Regions from separate parts of the Arthrobacter tecti genome, predicted to be linked through region 1. Evidence: riboswitches for the same ligand, from Rfam matches in the RefSeq annotation. Region 1 holds a riboswitch; the other holds the start of a gene.
The links. A riboswitch is a leader RNA that binds a small molecule or an ion and turns the genes downstream of it on or off. The one in region 1 is predicted to bind cyclic di-AMP.

Region 1 (8,427 bases):
GGCGTTCTCCTTCGAGGAATTCTTCTCCAGGCTGCGCGCCCGCCGGACGGGCCTGAAGAGGGCGCTCCTCGACCAGTCGCTCATATCGGGCATCGGGAACATCTATGCCGACGAAGCGCTGTGGGCTGCCAGGCTCCACTTCGCGCGTGCAACCGATACCGTGCGGCGTCCCGAGGTTGCCCGGCTCCTCACCGCCTGCCGCGACGTCATGGAACGGGCGCTCGAGGCCGGTGGGACGAGCTTCGACTCGTTGTATGTGAATGTCAACGGTGCCTCCGGCTACTTCGAGCGGTCGCTCAACGCCTATGGGCGGGAACGCCTGCCATGCCCCCGCTGTGCGGACGCCGGCGTCGACTCCCGCGTGCGGAGGGATACCTTCATGAACCGGTCCTCCTACACGTGCCCGCGCTGCCAGCCGAGGCCGCGTAACGGCCGTTGGTGACACACCGACGTGACAAAACTAAGTACGCTGACTAGATTCGACATCTGAGGATCCCGACACGTCAGGAGTATCGCCATGAAGAACAAACTGGTTTTTGCAGCAGGAATGGCCGCAGGCTATGTGCTGGGCGCGCGTGCCGGTCGTGCGAGCTATGAGCAGATCAAGGTGAAGGCGCAGGAGTTCTGGAACAACCCGAAGGTGCAGGAAACTGTCACAGAGGCAACCGAGGCAGTGAAGGCCAAGGCGCCGGAAGTGCAGGCGCAGGCTGAACAGGCGCTGAAGAAGGCGCAGGATGCAGTGCATCGCCCGGGTAACCGTTCGGGCGACGATGAGAAGCCCAAGGATGCTACCGACCAGTACAAAATCTAGTCGATGGGCATATATCAGTAGTACTCCGAAAAAGCGCACCATGGCGCGGATTTGTGATGGAAACGTGACAATTCAACCAAACGAATGTAACGTTAAGGCCACGCCGGGTTTCTAAAGCCCGGCTTCCTTCTGGCGGATTGCCTAATCCTGTCGCCGTCGGAAGGTCCGTTCGCTACACATCCGGCAGGAGCGGGGGAACCAGATAGCGGGCTTCGTTTTTCGAAGTCCTAGGGGTTAAGACGCGTACAGCTTCGCAGTACATGTCCGGGTGGCTCCCATCCGAATCCGACAGCTAACTCCGCAGGCACTGGGAGAGGCCCTTCGTTGTCCAAAAACCGTCATATTGCGCGCCACCGCGCCACCCCGCCCAGCACGATGCAGATCGTCTCGAAGGCAGTCAGCACGCACGCCGGCACCGTCGGACGTCCTGCGGCTGTTGTTGTAGCAGCATCGGGCATCATGTTCGGCGCAGCGCTTCCGGCCAGCGCCGGAACCACCTATAGCTCAACCTCGGGAGCCGTTCAGTCCGCTGACGCCGCCGTCCAGGTCTCCGCTCCGGCCGCTGCTCCTGCCGCGCCGGTCAACGCGCAGACCGTCTCGGCTCCGGCCCCGGCTCCGGTCACGAATGCTCCGACCCACACCGTGCGTTCCGGTGACACCCTTGGTGCCATCGCAGCGAACTACGGCGTGAGCCTGGATGCCATCTTCGCGGCCAACGGGCTCGGCTGGAACTCGGTGATCTACCCGGGTCAGGTCATCAGCCTGTCGGGCAGCGCTGCTGCGGCGCCTGCTCCGGCTGCACCCGCCCCGCAGGTGCAGGTTGCACCGGCTCCCGTGGCTCCCGCCCCGGCCCCGGCCCCGGCCGAGACCAGCACCATGGGAATCACCACGGCGTCCTCCAACATCGAGGTTGCCTCCTACTCAGCCGCTCCTGCTTCCTCTTCGGTTGCTGGAACCATCGCTGCAGCAGCGCAGGGCCAGATCGGTGTCATCCAGGACTGCACCCGGCTGGTATCGAACGCCCTCGCAGCGGCCGGTATCAACTTCCATGACTGGCCCGCCGGCTACCTGTCCCTCGGCAGCACGGTAAGCGCCGGCCAGGCGATGCCAGGTGACCTCATCTACTACGCGGATGGTGGCATGGGCGCAGCCCACATCGCCGTGTACATCGGTAACGGTCAGGCCGTCCACGGTGGCTTCAACGGCAACCAGACCGTAGTGGCGCCGGCTCAGCTTGGTTCGGGTCCGGTCTTCATCCGGGTCAATGGCTAACTGACGCATCAGCACAAGGGAGGACCGGTTCGCCGGTCCTCCTTTTGCGTTCCCGAACGATTTTGCGTTGCTGGACGGCCGCCTACGCCCGCCCACCGTAGTGCGCGGCAAGCCGGGCGAATCCCTCGTCCAGTGAAACCGCCGGCGTCCAATCCAGCAGCTCCCTGGTCTGCCGTTGGTCGAACCAGTGCGCGGTCGAAAGTTGTTCGGCGAGGAATCGGGTCATGGGCGGTTCACCGTCCGCGCTCGAACCCCGCCACAGTGTTTCGACGGCAGTGCCCGCCGCACGGCCGAGCCACCCCGGAACGGACCATCGTGGCGCGGGCGCATCGCCCGCAGCGCACATCCGCGCGAGCAGTTCACCGATCGGCCGGGGTTCGCCGTTGGTGACCACAAGCGGTCTCCCATGAACGTGTTCGATGCGATTCAGCGCGGCGACGATGGCGGACGCAGCGTTGTCCACATACGTGGTGTCCACCAGTGCGGTCCCGCCGCCCAGCAGCGGCAACCTGCCGGCCCGCGCCCGGGACAGCACGCGTTCGACCAGTTGCGTGTCGCCCGGCCCCCAGACGATATGGGGGCGAATGGCCGTGACGGGCATGGCGGCGTCGTCGTTCGCCAGGACCAGTTGCTCGGCCTTCGCCTTGGTGCGGGCATAATCCCCGCGGGCCCGCGCCGGGTCAGCGGGTTCGGTGCCGGCTCCGACGATCGAACGGCCCAGATGCGCCACCGACGGTGAAGAAACGTAAACAAACCGCCCAGCACCCGCGAAGCGCGCCGCTTCAAGCAGGTTGCGGGTCCCGGCGACGTTCACGCGTTCAAATTCGGCAGGGTCGCCGCTGAAGGACACCTTCGCCGCACAATGGATCACGGAGTCCACGCCCTCAACGGCACGCTTTACCGCCTGCGGGTCACCCAGCGAACCGGCCACGTCCTCTGCACCGGCGACTCCCGAAGCGCGGCGCTGGAAGGTACGCACAGACTCACCACGGCTGCGCAGCAGGCTGGCAACGGCCCCGCCGAGCATTCCGCTCGCACCGGTCACCAGGACCGTCATGGGCGTCGCTTCCGACGTCCCTCGAGCATCTGCCCGGCCCAGGCCGCCACCTTCGCCCGGTCGATTTTCGCGTTGTGGCGCACGTCCGTCGGCAGCTCGGGCAGAGTCAGCACTGCAGCGATCTCCACACCCGCTGAGCGTCCCGCGTGACGGACGGCGGCCGACAGGCTTTCCGTCGCCAGGGACCCCCCGCGCGTCTTTGGCGCGGGTACGACGACGGCGACAACCGCCTGGGTGCCGGCCGGCCCCACACCGACGACTGCCGCCTGCCGTACTTCTTCGGTGCGCTCAATAGCCTGTTCGGCGCCGACGGGAGTGAAAATCCCTGCCGCCGTGGGAATGATGTGTGCGAGACGCCCTTCGACCCACAGCCGACCGTCGGCGTCCAGGTGGCCAACATCCCCGGTACGGTGCCAGCCCGAGGTGCGCGAGGACTCACGCTCGGTGATCCAGAGCCGGTGGTAGCGGTCCTTGACGTGCGCGGCACGCACGAGGATCTCCCCGGTGACGCCCGCCGTCGTCGTCGGCTTGCCGCTTGCGTAACCGGTGCGCTCGAGCGGGCTGATCGCCACCGTCGCGCCCGGCACGGGTGTGCCCACGCAGACTCCGTTGCCCGCTCCGGCTACCGAACTGTCCGTCGCGGCGAGGATACCCTCGAGGTCGATATCGGTCACGGGAAGGGCTTCGGTCATGCCGTACGGCGTGTGCAGGGTTGCTTCGGGCACCAGCGGCCGGAGGCCTTCGAGCAGTGTTGCGGGCACGGGCGCTCCGGCCGAGAGCAGGGTTTTCACGTTCCCCAGTGCCTCGGCGCCCCGCGGAGTGATGCCGTCAGCCGTGGCCAGGACGTTGCGCAGCGCAGCCGGAGATGCGAACACCACGGTGGCATCGATCGCGGATACGGCGTCGGCGAGAGCGCGGGCGGAGAGCGTCCGGGGAGCGGTGACGTCCATGGCGGGCGTCACCGATGAGGCGCCGAGCGCCGGACCAAGCAGTGCGAAAGGCGCGAAGCCAGCGACCAGGGCGCTTCCGGGCCTCAGGTCCAGGGTGTTGGCGAGCGTATCTCGCATCGCCGAGAGCCGGCGGTGGGTGTAGACAACGCCCTTGGCGGGGCCGGTGGAGCCTGACGTGAAAAGGATGGCGGCGTCGGCGTCCGGTTCGATCCCGGGATCGTTGAACACCGCGTCGGCGGAGGCGAGTTCCTCCAGGCTGTGCTGCACGCCCAAAGCGCGTGAACGGACCGTAGACAGGGCTCCCACGCTGATGCGGGTACCCGGCCAGCGGAAGAGGCGGGCGGCGATGAGTGCCCGGTCGATTCCGATCAGGAACTCCGGCACAGCGCCGCGCACCGCGCGGCTGAGACCCTTCGCTCCCAGTCCGGCGTCCGCAACAACGATGACGGCGCCCAACCGCAGGCAGGCATAAATCAGGACCGTCAGCTCAACACCGGGCGGAACCATGAGGCTGACCCTGCTGCCCGGCCGGACACCGATGCCCTGCAGCGCGCCTGCCAGTGCGGTGATGCGGGCATCGAGCTCCCGCCAGGACAGCGAACGTGCAACGGAGCCGTCCTCTCCCATGTCCGCCACGGCCAGCGACTCGCTGCCGGCGCGATCCTGAACCTGTTGCCAGAGCGGAGTGAACGTATCGCTTGAGACCTGCGAGGCGTCGTCGTCGTTCTTCCGCTCGAGCCAGTTGAAGATCGGTGTGGCGATGTCGCGATCGTCGGCGACGAGGTGGCTTGCGCCTTCGAAGCGGTGTACGTCTGCGTGGGGGAGCCGGCGGGTGAGGTCCTCGAGATAGGTGTCGGAGAAGATGGGGTCGCCGGGACCCCAGAGCATCAATACGGGTACATCCAGGGAACGGATGTCCTCCGCAATCCCCGTGAGGGTGGCGAAGCTCGGGTGGTTCGCGTCCACAGGGATATCAGCGACGAACTGTGCAATACCCTGCCGCCTGGAGGCGCGCAGGTACGGCGCGCGGTACGCAGCACGGACATCCGGGGACAGGCGCGGGCGTGCGAGCGCGAGCGTGGTGTCGAGGAAGGCCGTAGTCCCGGCCGTGCCCAGACGGTGCACGGCGCCGTTCAGGGCGAGCCGCAGGGGCGCCGGGATCGGCGAGTCCGGATCCTGGGAAATGGCCGTGTTGGTAAGGATCGCGGCCTGGAGGTTCCCGCGGTTGCGGCTTGCGTAACCGAGGCTGACCACCCCGCCCCAGTCATGGCCCAGCGTCACCAGGGGCCCGTCGAGACTCAGCGCTGCGGTGAAGTCCTCGAGATCCTGCACGCGGTCAGCGAGCTTCCGGGGGCGTCCGGTCCGTTCCGAGTAACCCATCTCGAGTTGATCCACCGCGACAACCCGCCAACCCTGCCGGGCGCCGGCCGCAAGGACGCTACGCCAGAGATAGGACCACGTGGGGTTGCCGTGGACGCACAGCAACGTTCCGCGCTGAATCCCCTCGAGGGACGGCAGGTTGTCCAGGTAGTGCCAGCGGTTCACCGTGCCCGCGGGGTCGACACCGGCTGTGGAGGGCACGTCGAGGTAGGCCGACCACCGGGGGTCGACGCCGGGGAATTCTACCACGCAATCTCCAGCATTGCGGTGTTCAGGCCCGATCCAACGCCCATGCACAACACCCTGTCGCCCTGGTTCAGTGTCTGGGATTCGGTTGCCAGGGTCATCGGAAGGGAAGCGGGGCCAACGTTGCCCCAGTGCGGGAACGTCTGTGGGACCTTCTTCGGGTCCAGATTTACGGCCTCGATGATCGCTTTGGTGTGGGTGGTGCTCACCTGATGTGTGATGTAGCGGTCCATGTCCGCCCAATCCCACTGCTGCTGGGCCTCCGCCCACGCAGCCGACACGAGTTCCAGGCCGCCGTCAAGGAGGCCCTGGGCGTCCGTGTACATGCCGTCGATTCCGCCGACGCAGAGCTCGTGGTGTTGGGTTCCGGCCCGGGCCACGCCGCCAAGCATACGGTGGGAGCCGGGGTGTGCATCCGCTGGACCCACGATTGCCGCGGCGGCACCTGAGCCAAGGGTGAGGGTAGCGAACTCCTGCATGAAACCCTCACGAGTGCCCACGGTCTCGTTCAGCCGGCGGAGCGTGGCTTCCTGGGTGGCCTGCGAATCCTCGCCGTTGACCACCATGGCGTATTGGATCTGACCAGCCTCGATCATGTTGGCCGCCAGCATCATGCCGTTGACGAATCCGAGGCACGCATTGGTCACGTCGAAATTCATTGCCGATGACGGCAGGCCGAGACCGTGGTGAATCTTCACGGCGACCGATGGCTCAAGATTGCTCCGCGAAACGGACGTATTGATCAGCAGGCCAATTTGCGATGCTTCGATGCCGGTGGAGGCAAGCGCCTTGGCACCCGCCTCGACGGCTCCGTCCTCAAATCCGGTGCCCGGTGCCCACCAGCGCCGCTCGGTGATTCCCGCCACACGCTGCAGCAGGCCCTTGGAAAGCCGCAAACGTTTCAGTGCCGGCGCCAGGAGACGATCGAATTCTGCGGAGGTGACTATGACCGGAGCCTCAACACTTTCCACGCCGAGCAGGGCGGTGTTGTGGTGTCGGAAGTTGAAATTACCGGTCAAATTTCCTGCCCTTAGTCCGCTGGTTACCCGCGGATTTGCCCGCTGGTTCGCTGTTAACCGCACCGGAACCGATAGCGCTTCGCCGGCGTTTGATGCCAATCTGCAATTGGTAAGCACACTTCGGTTACTAACGATCCTGAGGAAAGCCTAGTTCCTCCAGCAGATAACGGCACGTTGGGCGTCTCAATCCTCGCCCCCAAAGCCAGCTGCAATACCCTGAACTTCCCGCTGAACACAGTAGATTGTGAGGTAACGAACCCTTCTGGAAGAGAACCGTAACCCGTGCACCTGAAAAGTCTGACCGTGCGAGGCTTCAAGTCATTTGCCTCTGCCACGACCTTCGACTTTGAGCCGGGCGTCACCGCCGTCGTCGGTCCTAATGGTTCCGGCAAATCCAACGTGGTGGATGCCCTGGCCTGGGTGATGGGGGAGCAGGGCGCCAAGACGCTGCGCGGCGGGAAGATGGAGGATGTCATCTTCGCGGGGACCTCGGGCCGCGCACCCCTGGGCAGGGCACAGGTTTCCCTGACGATTGACAACGCCGACGGCGCCCTGCCGATCGAATACTCCGAAGTCACCATTTCACGCACCCTGTTCCGGGCCGGCGGTTCCGAGTACGCCATCAACGGCAATAATTGCCGGCTGCTCGATATCCAGGAGCTGCTCTCCGATTCCGGCCTGGGCCGGGAGATGCACGTGATCGTCGGGCAGGGTCAACTGGACAAGGTGCTTCACGCCACGCCGGAGGACCGGCGCGGGTTCATCGAGGAAGCCGCCGGCATCCTGAAGCACCGCCGACGCAAGGAAAAGACAGTTCGCAAACTCGAGGCGATGCAGGCCAACCTCACCCGCCTGACCGACCTCACCGGCGAGATCCGCCGCCAGCTGACCCCGCTCGGCAAGCAGGCGGACATCGCGCGCCGTGCCCAGCAGGTCCAGTTCGAGGCCCGCGACGCCCGCGCCAGGCTGCTTGCCGACGACCTCGTCCAGCTGGTCGCCTCCTTCGAGCAGGAGGTCGCTGATGAAACCGCCCTGAAGCAGCGGCGCGCCAAGGTCGAAGCCCTGCTGGAGAGCGGCCGTTCCAGGCAGGCGGAGCTGGAGCGGCTGGCGGCGGTTGCCACACCGCGGCTGAACGCCGCGCGGGATGCGTGGTACCGGCTCTCCTCCACGCGCGAACGGTTCCGGTCGCTGGGGAGCCTGGCAGATGAACGACGCCGGCTGCTGGGTTCAGTGGACACCGCTGCGGACGGCGGCCGGGATCCCGATGAGCTGGAGCGGCAGGCCGGCCTCGTCCGCACCGAAGCAGCCGAGCTTGCCGAGCACATCGACGACCGGCGGGAGGCACTCGAAGACGCAGTGGAGCAGCGCGCCGAGGCGGAGGACGCCGCGGCAGCAGAAGAGAAGCGGCTCGCATCCCTGCTTCGTGCTGCTGCCGATCGGCGGGAGGGCCTGGCGAAGCTCTCCGGCCAGGTCGGTGCCGCCCGATCACGGGTCGAATCAGCGGAGGCGGAACTGGGCAGGCTGCGCGCCTCCGTGGTTGAGGTGGGTGAACGCCGCCGCCAGGCGCAGTCGGATTTCACGGCGCTCGAGACTCAGGTGGCCGGTGCCGAGGAGGGTGAGGAAAGCCTCGACGCCGACTATGAGGAAGCGAGCGCTGCACTGGAGGCGGTTCTCGAATCGCTGGAAAACCTG
Region 2 (8,427 bases), on a different contig from region 1:
CAGGAAATCCTTGGCCTCGCCGAACGAATCTCCGGGCTGGTGTCGCCCGGCGCCGGCGCCCTCGCCGCGTTCTACGTCGGATACGCGGCAGCAAGCGACGCGAGCGTGGGCGACGGCTCCAAATCATCCGACGAGGCAGTGCGCGACGCCGCGGCTACCGCCGAACGCGTCGCGGGTGACGGACCGGACGGCGGCCCCGACAGCGCCGGGTTCGCTGCCACCGGCCAGTAGGACGCGCTTTGGCGGATATGCCGGTTACACGGTGGCCGGCATGTCAGCACGTCCGTTCTCCTCGCCGGCGCCGCCGGCCGGGCCTTCCGACGCAGCCTCGAGACGCACAATAATGCCCTTCGAGACGGGCGTGTTGCTGCCCTTGACCGTGTCATCCAGGGGCACCAGCACGTTGCCTTCCGGGTAATACACGGCTGCACAGCCGCGGGCCGTGGGGTAGGAAACCACCCGAAACTTCCGCAGGACGCGGTCCTTTCCGTCGGCGTACTCTCCGTGGACGTCCACGAGCTGACCGTCCTCGAAGCCCAGTTCCGAAAGGTCGTCGGGGCTCACAAAGATCACATGCCGGCCCTTCTTGATTCCACGATAGCGATCGTTGTACCCGTAGATCGTGGTGTTGAACTGGTCGTGGGAGCGCATGGTCTGCAGGATCAAGCGGCCGGGAGGGCAAGCGATAAGGTCCAGGGCGTTCACCGTGAGCTGCGCCTTGCCCGTAGGTGTGTTGAAGGTACGTGAATCCCGTGGCCCGTTAGCCAACACAAACCCACCCTTTTGGCGGATGCGCTGGTTGTAGTTTTCGCATCCGACCACCACTCGGGAGATGTGCTCACGAATCCTGTCATAGTCACTTTCGAAACCATCCCAGTCAGCAGCCACCTTGCCGCCCAGCGTCGCCTTCGCGATCCGGCAGATGATCGCCACCTCCGAAAGGAGGTGGGGACTGACCGGATGGACCTTGCCCCAGGAGGGGTGAACGGCGCTGACGGTGTCCTCAACAGAGACGAACTGGGGACCAGTCGCCTGGGTATCGATTTCCGTCCTGCCCTTCGTCGGGAGGATCAACGCTTCTTCGCCAACGACAGTGTGGGAACGGTTGAGCTTCGTTGATACCTGGACATTCATCTTCAACTTCTGCATCGCGGCCTCCGTGGCTGCGGTGTCCGACATGGCAGCCACATAATTTCCACCGAGGCTCATGAAGAAGGAAATTTGGCCATCACGCATCCGGCGGACTGTCTCGACAGCGTCTGCGCCGTGTGCCCGTGGCGGCTCGAAGGAGAATTCCTTGCCCAGCGCATCGAGGAACGCCGGCGGCATTTGCTCCCAGATGCCCATCGTGCGGTCGCCTTGCACGTTGGAATGACCGCGGATCGGTGATGCGCCGGCACCGGGCTTACCGATGTTTCCCCGCAGCAACAGGAGATTGATGATCTCCTTGATGGTTCCCACGCCGTTCTTCTGCTGGGTCACGCCCATTGCCCAGCAGATGATCACCTTCTCTGCCTTCATGTATCGCTCGGCCAGTTCATCAATCTCAGCGGAAGTCAGCCCGGTGGCTTCCAGGACCAGTTGCTCGTCGAGATCGGCCAGGTGCAGCTTCAGTTCGTCGAGTCCCTCGCAGTGCTTCGCCAGAAAGTCATGGTCCAGCACGGATCCCGGGGTGGCGTCCTCGGCGTCGAGCACGCGCTTGGAGACCGCCTGCAGAAGTGCCATATCCCCACCGCTGCGGATTTGGAGGAACTGATCGGCGAGTTCTGTCCCACCGCCAACCACACCGTTGGGCTTCTGGGGATTCTTGAAACGCTTAAGCCCTGCTTCGGGCAGTGGGTTGACGGCAACGATGTGGCCGCCATTCTGCTTCTGCTTCTCCAACGCGGAGAGCATGCGCGGATGGTTGGTACCCGGATTCTGACCGATGAGAATCAGAAGGTCAGCTTCGAGGTAGTCGTTGTAGGTGACAGTTGCCTTCCCGACGCCGATCGTCTGGCCCATTCCCCAGCCCGAGGACTCGTGGCACATGTTCGAACAGTCGGGCAGGTTGTTGGTGCCGTAGCCGCGGATGAAGAGCTGATAGAGGAACGCCGCCTCGTTGGAGGCTCTGCCGCTGGTGTAGAAGGCTGCGTGATCAGGAGATTCCAAACCATTGAGCTTGTCCGCCACGATGGAAACAGCCCGATCCCAGCTGATTGGACGGTAGTGGTCTTCTCCCGCCGGTTTGTAGACAGGCTCCGTGAGCCGCCCCTGCATGCCGAGCCAGTACTCGGACTTGTCCCGCAGCTCAGTGATTGAATGCTCTGCCCAGAAGTCGGAGGCTATGGTGACCGGCGTCGCCTCCCACGTTACGGCCTTCGCACCGTTCTCGCAGAACTCGAAGGCGCTTCGGTGGCCGGGATCCGGCCACGCGCAGCTCATGCAGTCGAACCCCTCCTTCTGATTCACGTTGAGGAGGGTCCTGGCGCTGCGCTCCGGCCCCATATGCTTGACGGCGGGCTTGACGGAGTAGAAGACAGCGGGCAATCCACCGGCCCAGTCCTTCGGCGGGCCAACCTCGAGGTCAGACTCGTCAGCTTCCTCGACCTGAGGATCATGTCGGGTCATGGTGCGCTTCCCTTCTTGTTGCCTCGCCCCTAGACCACCGTACCCGGCAGCTGTTGATTGCGCTAAGCAATCTTCCAGCAAATTTTTCTTCGACTGCAGCAGGAAATAGCAGCGCAGGTCAGACGCTTACGCCCCGGTGCGCCACGGCAGCGGGATGGCCGGTATTTTCTCGTCTACCTCACATCCATTGGCGGGAACCACGAGGATGCCATCGGCGTCGGCAAGGCCCCGGAGCATCCCGGACCGGTGATGCACGGTGGGCATCGCCCGCCCTTCGGTGTTCCGGTAAGGGACGAGACGCGTCCGGCCGGGCAGTGCCTCGAAATCCTCACCGGCAAGCGCTCGCTGCGGCTCAGGGAACGCCGCTCCCCGCAATCCGGCCAGGAGCGGGCGGGCCACCGTGAACAGGGCCATCATCGCGGCCAGTGGATTGCCCGGGAGTCCCACGAAGAACCGGCCGTCCTGCAGTTTCGCCAGGAGGGTGGGATGGCCCGGGCGCATCGCGATCCCGTCAATGATGAAGTCAGCCTCAAGGACGGTGAGCGCACGGCGGATGTGGTCCGCGTCTGAGGATCCGGTGCCGCCGGTGCTGATCAATACATCACCCGAGGCCCGGGCCAGGGACAGCTCATCCAGCGCTTCTGCGCTGATCGCGGCCACGACATCGTCGAGATCGTCGCGTACCCTGGCCACCGTGTCCACATGCCCACCGAGCATGGTGACCAGTCCCGGGAGTTGCGGCCCGAATGTGTCGCGGACCTGCCCGGGTTCTGGAAGACCTGCCTCGATCACTTCATCACCGGTCAGCAGTAGCGAAACACGGGGAGCCCGGAGCACAGGCAGGAAGTCCCAACCGCACACGGCGGCAAGGGCGATTTGTGCAGGGTTCAGGACAGATCCCGCGGCAATGGCCTCGGTTCCTTCGGGCGCCTCTTCGCCTGCCGGCCGGATGTGCTCCTGATCGGCAGGTTCATCTGCCCTCGCCTGATCGTTCCGTGTTAATGTGCAGCCCCGGATGGCTCCGTGTTCGGTCCGCAGAATTCCGCTGGCTCCAGGCGGCACCACGCCGCCGGTCAGGATGAAGGTGGCCTCGCCCGGCGCCAGATCCGCATAGCCGGACGTCTTGTGCGCGTGCGCACGCTGCCACGGGCTGTCTTCGACCGGTTCGGGAGTGACCAGGGTCCAAGGGGGCTCACCGTGCACTGCCCATCCGTCCATGGCCGAGGACGCGTAATGCGGTATGGGCTGCAGTGCCACCACGGGTTCTGCGAGGGTCTGGCCCAGGGCGTCCGCGAGCTTGACGGTTTGCGCGGGCTTGGGCGTCGCTGCGTGGAAAGCCAGCCTGAGCGCCGTCTCCCAGGAGACGTTCCTGCCCGATTCCGTCACTGGCGCTCCCCGTCCGCTGTGGGTGGGCACGCTGCGCGCGCTGCCTCGATGGCCGACCGCTGGGCGGTTGCACTATCCGCCTGCCCGATCCCCACCGCCATCCCCGCGGCATATCCTGCGATGAACGTGGTCAGCGGAGCTGCAGGCCGGACCACTGAATGTGCGGCAATCCCGGCAAGCGCCAGGACGGCGTCGACGTCAACCTCCGTTCCGTCGAGTTCGAACATTTCGATGAGCTGCTCACTCCACTGCCGCAGCAGGCGATCCCGATCCTCCATGGTGAACCTTTCGCTATTGGTCCGCGTCCGGCTCCTCGATCCCAAGTTCTTGGGCGTCGGACCACGTATCGACGTCGTGGGTTGAGCCCGCGGGTACCTCGACTGCACTCCATTGCACCCTAGCAAGCAGGTGGCGCATGGACAGATTCGTGAACACCCCGCTATCGACGGCGGGTTCAAGGTCACTCCAGCGATACAGGGCCGCCAGCGGCTGGTCGCGGCCGCCGTCGTGCGCCAGAACCGAGGCACCGGTTTCCCGTGCACCTGTCAGAAGTGCCGGCAGCGCTTCGACGATACGCGGCATGTCGCAGGCGAGCACCAGCAGCCACGCTGCGTGGTTGGAACACAAGTGCCCGACGGCAACCGCCACCGCCGCCGCCGGCCCCCCGAACGGCGGTTCCTCCCGGAGTAGCTCTGTCCGTTCCGGCACTCCAGGCGTGGACTGCCCGACGACGACGAGACGCCGGGCAGCCGACGCCGCCTCGCAGGTGCGGGCAAGGAGGGTCCGGTCACCGATCCGCAAGGATGCTTTCGGGACACCACCAAGCCGGGAAGACCTTCCACCACTCAGAATCGCCGCGTCGAACAAAAGAGTGTGATCACGCCCAGGCTTCGGGGCCGAAGCACTCACGCAGCGTTATCGGCAGGAAGAAACTCGCTCCACTGCGGCGAGGGCTTTTCCAGCTCCCGGATCTGCCAGCAGGTACCCCGCGGCGGCCTGGGAACCACGCGCAGCGACCAACCCAATGACGCCAGGGTCTTATCCCCCTTGGCATTGTTGCAGCGGAGGCAGCAGGCAACGAGATTCTCCCAGCTGTCCTCACCGCCGCGGGACCGCGGGAGAACATGGTCGATCGTTGACGCCGCCTTGCCGCAGTAAGCGCATAGGTGATTATCGCGCCGGAGCACGCCCCGACGGGTCGCAACCAGACTGTGGCGGTACGGAATGTTCACGTAGCGATTGAGGAGGATCACCGAGGGGCGCGAAAGTATTTCGGTGGGACCCACAACGGGGTCATCTCCTTCAGCGACCACGCTGGCCTTCCCCGTGAGCACAAGCACCAGCGCCCGGCGGAAGGTCACCACCGCCAGTGGTTCATATCCAGCATTCAGAACGAGAGTGCGCATGCACATTCCTCTTTGCCGTCCATACCCTGAAACCTGAGGGACGTCCCTGAAGTTACAGCGAAGGTACTTCGGATTGACACTGCAAGGGTAAGCCGTCAGCCTAAGGATTCGTCAATCGCCACACGCAAAAGGCCCCCTGCCTGGTGGCAGGGGGCCTTCAGTCGAGAGCTTTTGGACTAGCCTCCGACGCGGATGAATACCGGTCCGGAACCGAGGTTTGCCGGAGCTACAACGGTCTGGTTCCCGTTGAAACCGCCGTGCACTGCCTGTCCGCCGCCAATGTATACAGCGATGTGTGCTGCACCCATGCCGCCGTCGGCGTAGTAGATGAGGTCACCTGGGATCGCTTCAGCGGCGCTGACAGTGCGTCCGAGCGATAGGTAACCTGCTGGCCATCCGTGGAAGTTGATGCCTGCTGCAGCGAGGGCGTTGCTGGCAAGGCGGGTGCAGTCCTGGATCACACCGAGCTGGCCTTGGGCTGCTGCGGCGATCGTTGCTGCTACGCCCGAGGAGACCTCGGGAGCAACAGGCGCCGGTGCTTCAGGCTGAACGGCTACGGTTTCGGCAGCAACTTCTACTTCAGCTGCGGGCTCGGAGACCACAGGCTCCGCCACAACAACCGGCGCGGCTTCCACAATCTCTTCAGCCTGCAGTGTCACCGCAGGGGCGGCCACGGTGGGCGCAGCAACGGCCTTTACAGCCGCCTTGTTGAACGAAACCTTGGCGTCGGCAGCCGCCTGAACGGGGGCTGTGACGGCCTGGATCTCCAGGGTGCTTGTGACTGCGTTGCGTTCAGCGGGCAGTTCCACCGCATTGGCGGCAACACCGCTGCTGAGGACAAGCCCGGACGCAGCGGCGATGACCGCTGCCTGGCGGCCTACTCCGCCGGCATTATCGCTGACGGCGCGGGCAATGGAGGAAAGGTGGGCCGACCGCTGTACTTCGGCACGGTGGCGCGCAATGGTGGCGCGGGAATTCGAGGTCATGTGTTGAAGCTCCAGGTCGATCTGGTTCTAGCTAACGCGTACGAAGCTGTAGCCGGAGAGGTCGGACAAGTTGTGAAGAACGGTGTTCATGCCGTTGAAGCCACCGCTGATGACCTGACCGTTGCCTACATAGATGGCGACGTGACCGGCTGAAATGACAAGGTCACCGGGTGCAGGCGAGGAGACAACCGACCCGAATGCGAAGAAGTCGCCCGGCGCAATGTCGCCCACGGACTTGCCGATTGAGCGCAACGCGTTCTCAACCATCGCGGTGCAGTCCTGCGACACACCAATCTGGGCGTAGGCCGAACCAACGAGCGCTGCGCCGATTCCACTGGCCGATGGCGCTTCAACCGGCTCAGGAGCCTCAACGGCCGCTTCCTCCACCTCGACCGGTGCTGCCGGCGTTGCCTCTACGGTAACCGGCTCAGCGGCCGGGACGGGAACCGGTGCTTCCGCCACGACGTCGGCCTGGACGGCAACAACCGGAGCGACCTCGACGGGAGCTACCTCAACGGGAGCAGCGACGGCTTCCACGGCTGCGCGCTCAAAGGTCACTGCCGCATCCGCGGAAGCGCTGACGGTCGCCGCTTCGGCGGAGATGGAGTTCAGAGTCTTGACTGCCTGCGCCGAGCGCTGGGCGTCTGCGGCACCGTGTGCCGGGAGGCCTGCGGTAAGGACGAGACCGGAAGCTGCGACGATAACCGCTGCCTGGCGTCCTACCGATCCGGCGTTCGAAGATACAGCTTTGGAAATTGCTGCGAGCGAGTTGGTATGAGCCGGAACCGCGCGATGGCGTCCGAGCGCAGAGCTGTTTGACACGTTAAATTGCCTCTCCCTACGCCTGCGAGGTGAGCTGTCGGATTCGGATGGGAGTCACCCGGCCGCGGATCTTTCAGATCCTGCGACTTAACCCCTAGGACTTCTTTCGAAGCCCGCAATTGGTTCCCCCGCCCCTGCCATGCGATTGTTGCGAACGGACCTCGAGCAGTGGCAGAGCTAGGCGATCTGCGCGAGGGTGCCAAACCCCCTGCGATTTGGCACGAGTTAGACGGTACATCAGTTCAGCGGCTATGTCACATTCCGATCACGGAACGGTGTGTCGCCCGTTATAAACGGGGACGAAAAACGCACTGGCTTCCTAGAGCCAGCCGAGCGGATCGACGTTTTCCCCGTCGATCATCACTTCAAAGTGCAGATGGCAGCCCGTGGACGCGCCCGTGCTTCCCACGCGCGCGATCGACTGGCCCCGCAGCACTTCCTGTCCCACGGTGACGTCCATGACGGACAGGTGGTTGTACGTGGTCTTGAGCCCATTGCCGTGTTCGACGACAACGCGGTTGCCACCGCCATAGGCGTGCCACCCGGCAAAAGTGACAGTTCCGGAGGCAGCGGCCTTCACGGCGGTGCCACAGGCCTCGCTCATGTCCTGGCCTGTGTGGAGTTCACCGGCACCGGTAATCGGGCTGATGCGGTTTCCGAAGGGCGAGCTCAGCTGCACGTTGTCCAGCGGCGCAGAGAGGGAACCCTTGGACTCTGCTGCAACGATGTCACTGCCGGATGCGGACACGATCTCGGCCAGTTTGGCATCAGGGTCGAACTTCCCGTGCAGTGCGGCGCGGTCAAAGGTCACCTCGGCGCTTGCGGCCGCCTGGACGGGCTTCGCCGCGTCCTGGCCGGTGTGTGCAGCCTGCTGCATCTGGGCAGGTGCGACGGCCGCAGTGGTGGGCAGTGCGACGGTAAGCACCATTCCCGATGCGGCAGCTGCGATGGCCACTTTTTGGCTGAGTCCGGTGAAGGAAACATCCCGCCGTGCGGTTGCCGCCCTGCGCCGGCGTTCGCGGCGCTGTGCGTCCCGCGGCTTCATCGGTGCGGCGGGTGCGGTATAGCCGCCGCGGGCACTTCGGCGAGTGTGCTGCGTGCGAATGCACTCCTGCATGGGCACACTGGCAACCTCAACTGCCGGCGCCAGTGTAACGGCCGGAGCCGACGGCGCAGCCACAGCCGGAGCCGCAGACACTGAAGCAGCGCGAGCCGGG

Region 2: it holds a riboswitch for cyclic di-AMP, as region 1 does, so the genes downstream of both, ACX80C_RS10695 (NlpC/P60 family protein) here and ACX80C_RS02670 (LysM peptidoglycan-binding domain-containing protein) in region 1, are expected to answer to the same signal.

Annotation. Positions count from the first base shown of each region.
Region 1 covers NZ_JBTNCT010000002.1:56,171-64,597, reverse strand. The annotation lists gene mutM (bifunctional DNA-formamidopyrimidine glycosylase/DNA-(apurinic or apyrimidinic site) lyase) at 1-442, shown strand, start outside; gene ACX80C_RS02675 (YtxH domain-containing protein) at 518-811, shown strand; cyclic di-AMP (ydaO/yuaA leader) riboswitch at 972-1,132, shown strand; gene ACX80C_RS02670 (LysM peptidoglycan-binding domain-containing protein) at 1,136-2,083, shown strand; gene ACX80C_RS02665 (NAD-dependent epimerase/dehydratase family protein) at 2,166-3,140, opposite strand; gene ACX80C_RS02660 (alpha/beta fold hydrolase) at 3,137-5,719, opposite strand; gene ACX80C_RS02655 (3-oxoacyl-ACP synthase III) at 5,713-6,735, opposite strand; gene smc (chromosome segregation protein SMC) at 7,018-8,427, shown strand, end outside.
Region 2 covers NZ_JBTNCT010000008.1:31,926-40,352, reverse strand. The annotation lists gene ACX80C_RS10730 (DUF6457 domain-containing protein) at 1-231, shown strand, start outside; gene ACX80C_RS10725 (FdhF/YdeP family oxidoreductase) at 256-2,610, opposite strand; gene ACX80C_RS10720 (molybdopterin molybdotransferase MoeA) at 2,737-3,996, opposite strand; gene ACX80C_RS10715 (DUF6457 domain-containing protein) at 3,993-4,274, opposite strand; gene mobA (molybdenum cofactor guanylyltransferase) at 4,288-4,797, opposite strand; gene ACX80C_RS10705 (HNH endonuclease) at 4,902-5,402, opposite strand; gene ACX80C_RS10700 (NlpC/P60 family protein) at 5,579-6,388, opposite strand; gene ACX80C_RS10695 (NlpC/P60 family protein) at 6,416-7,210, opposite strand; cyclic di-AMP (ydaO/yuaA leader) riboswitch at 7,216-7,373, opposite strand; gene ACX80C_RS10690 (M23 family metallopeptidase) at 7,530-8,327, opposite strand; gene ACX80C_RS10685 (hypothetical protein) at 8,326-8,427, shown strand, end outside.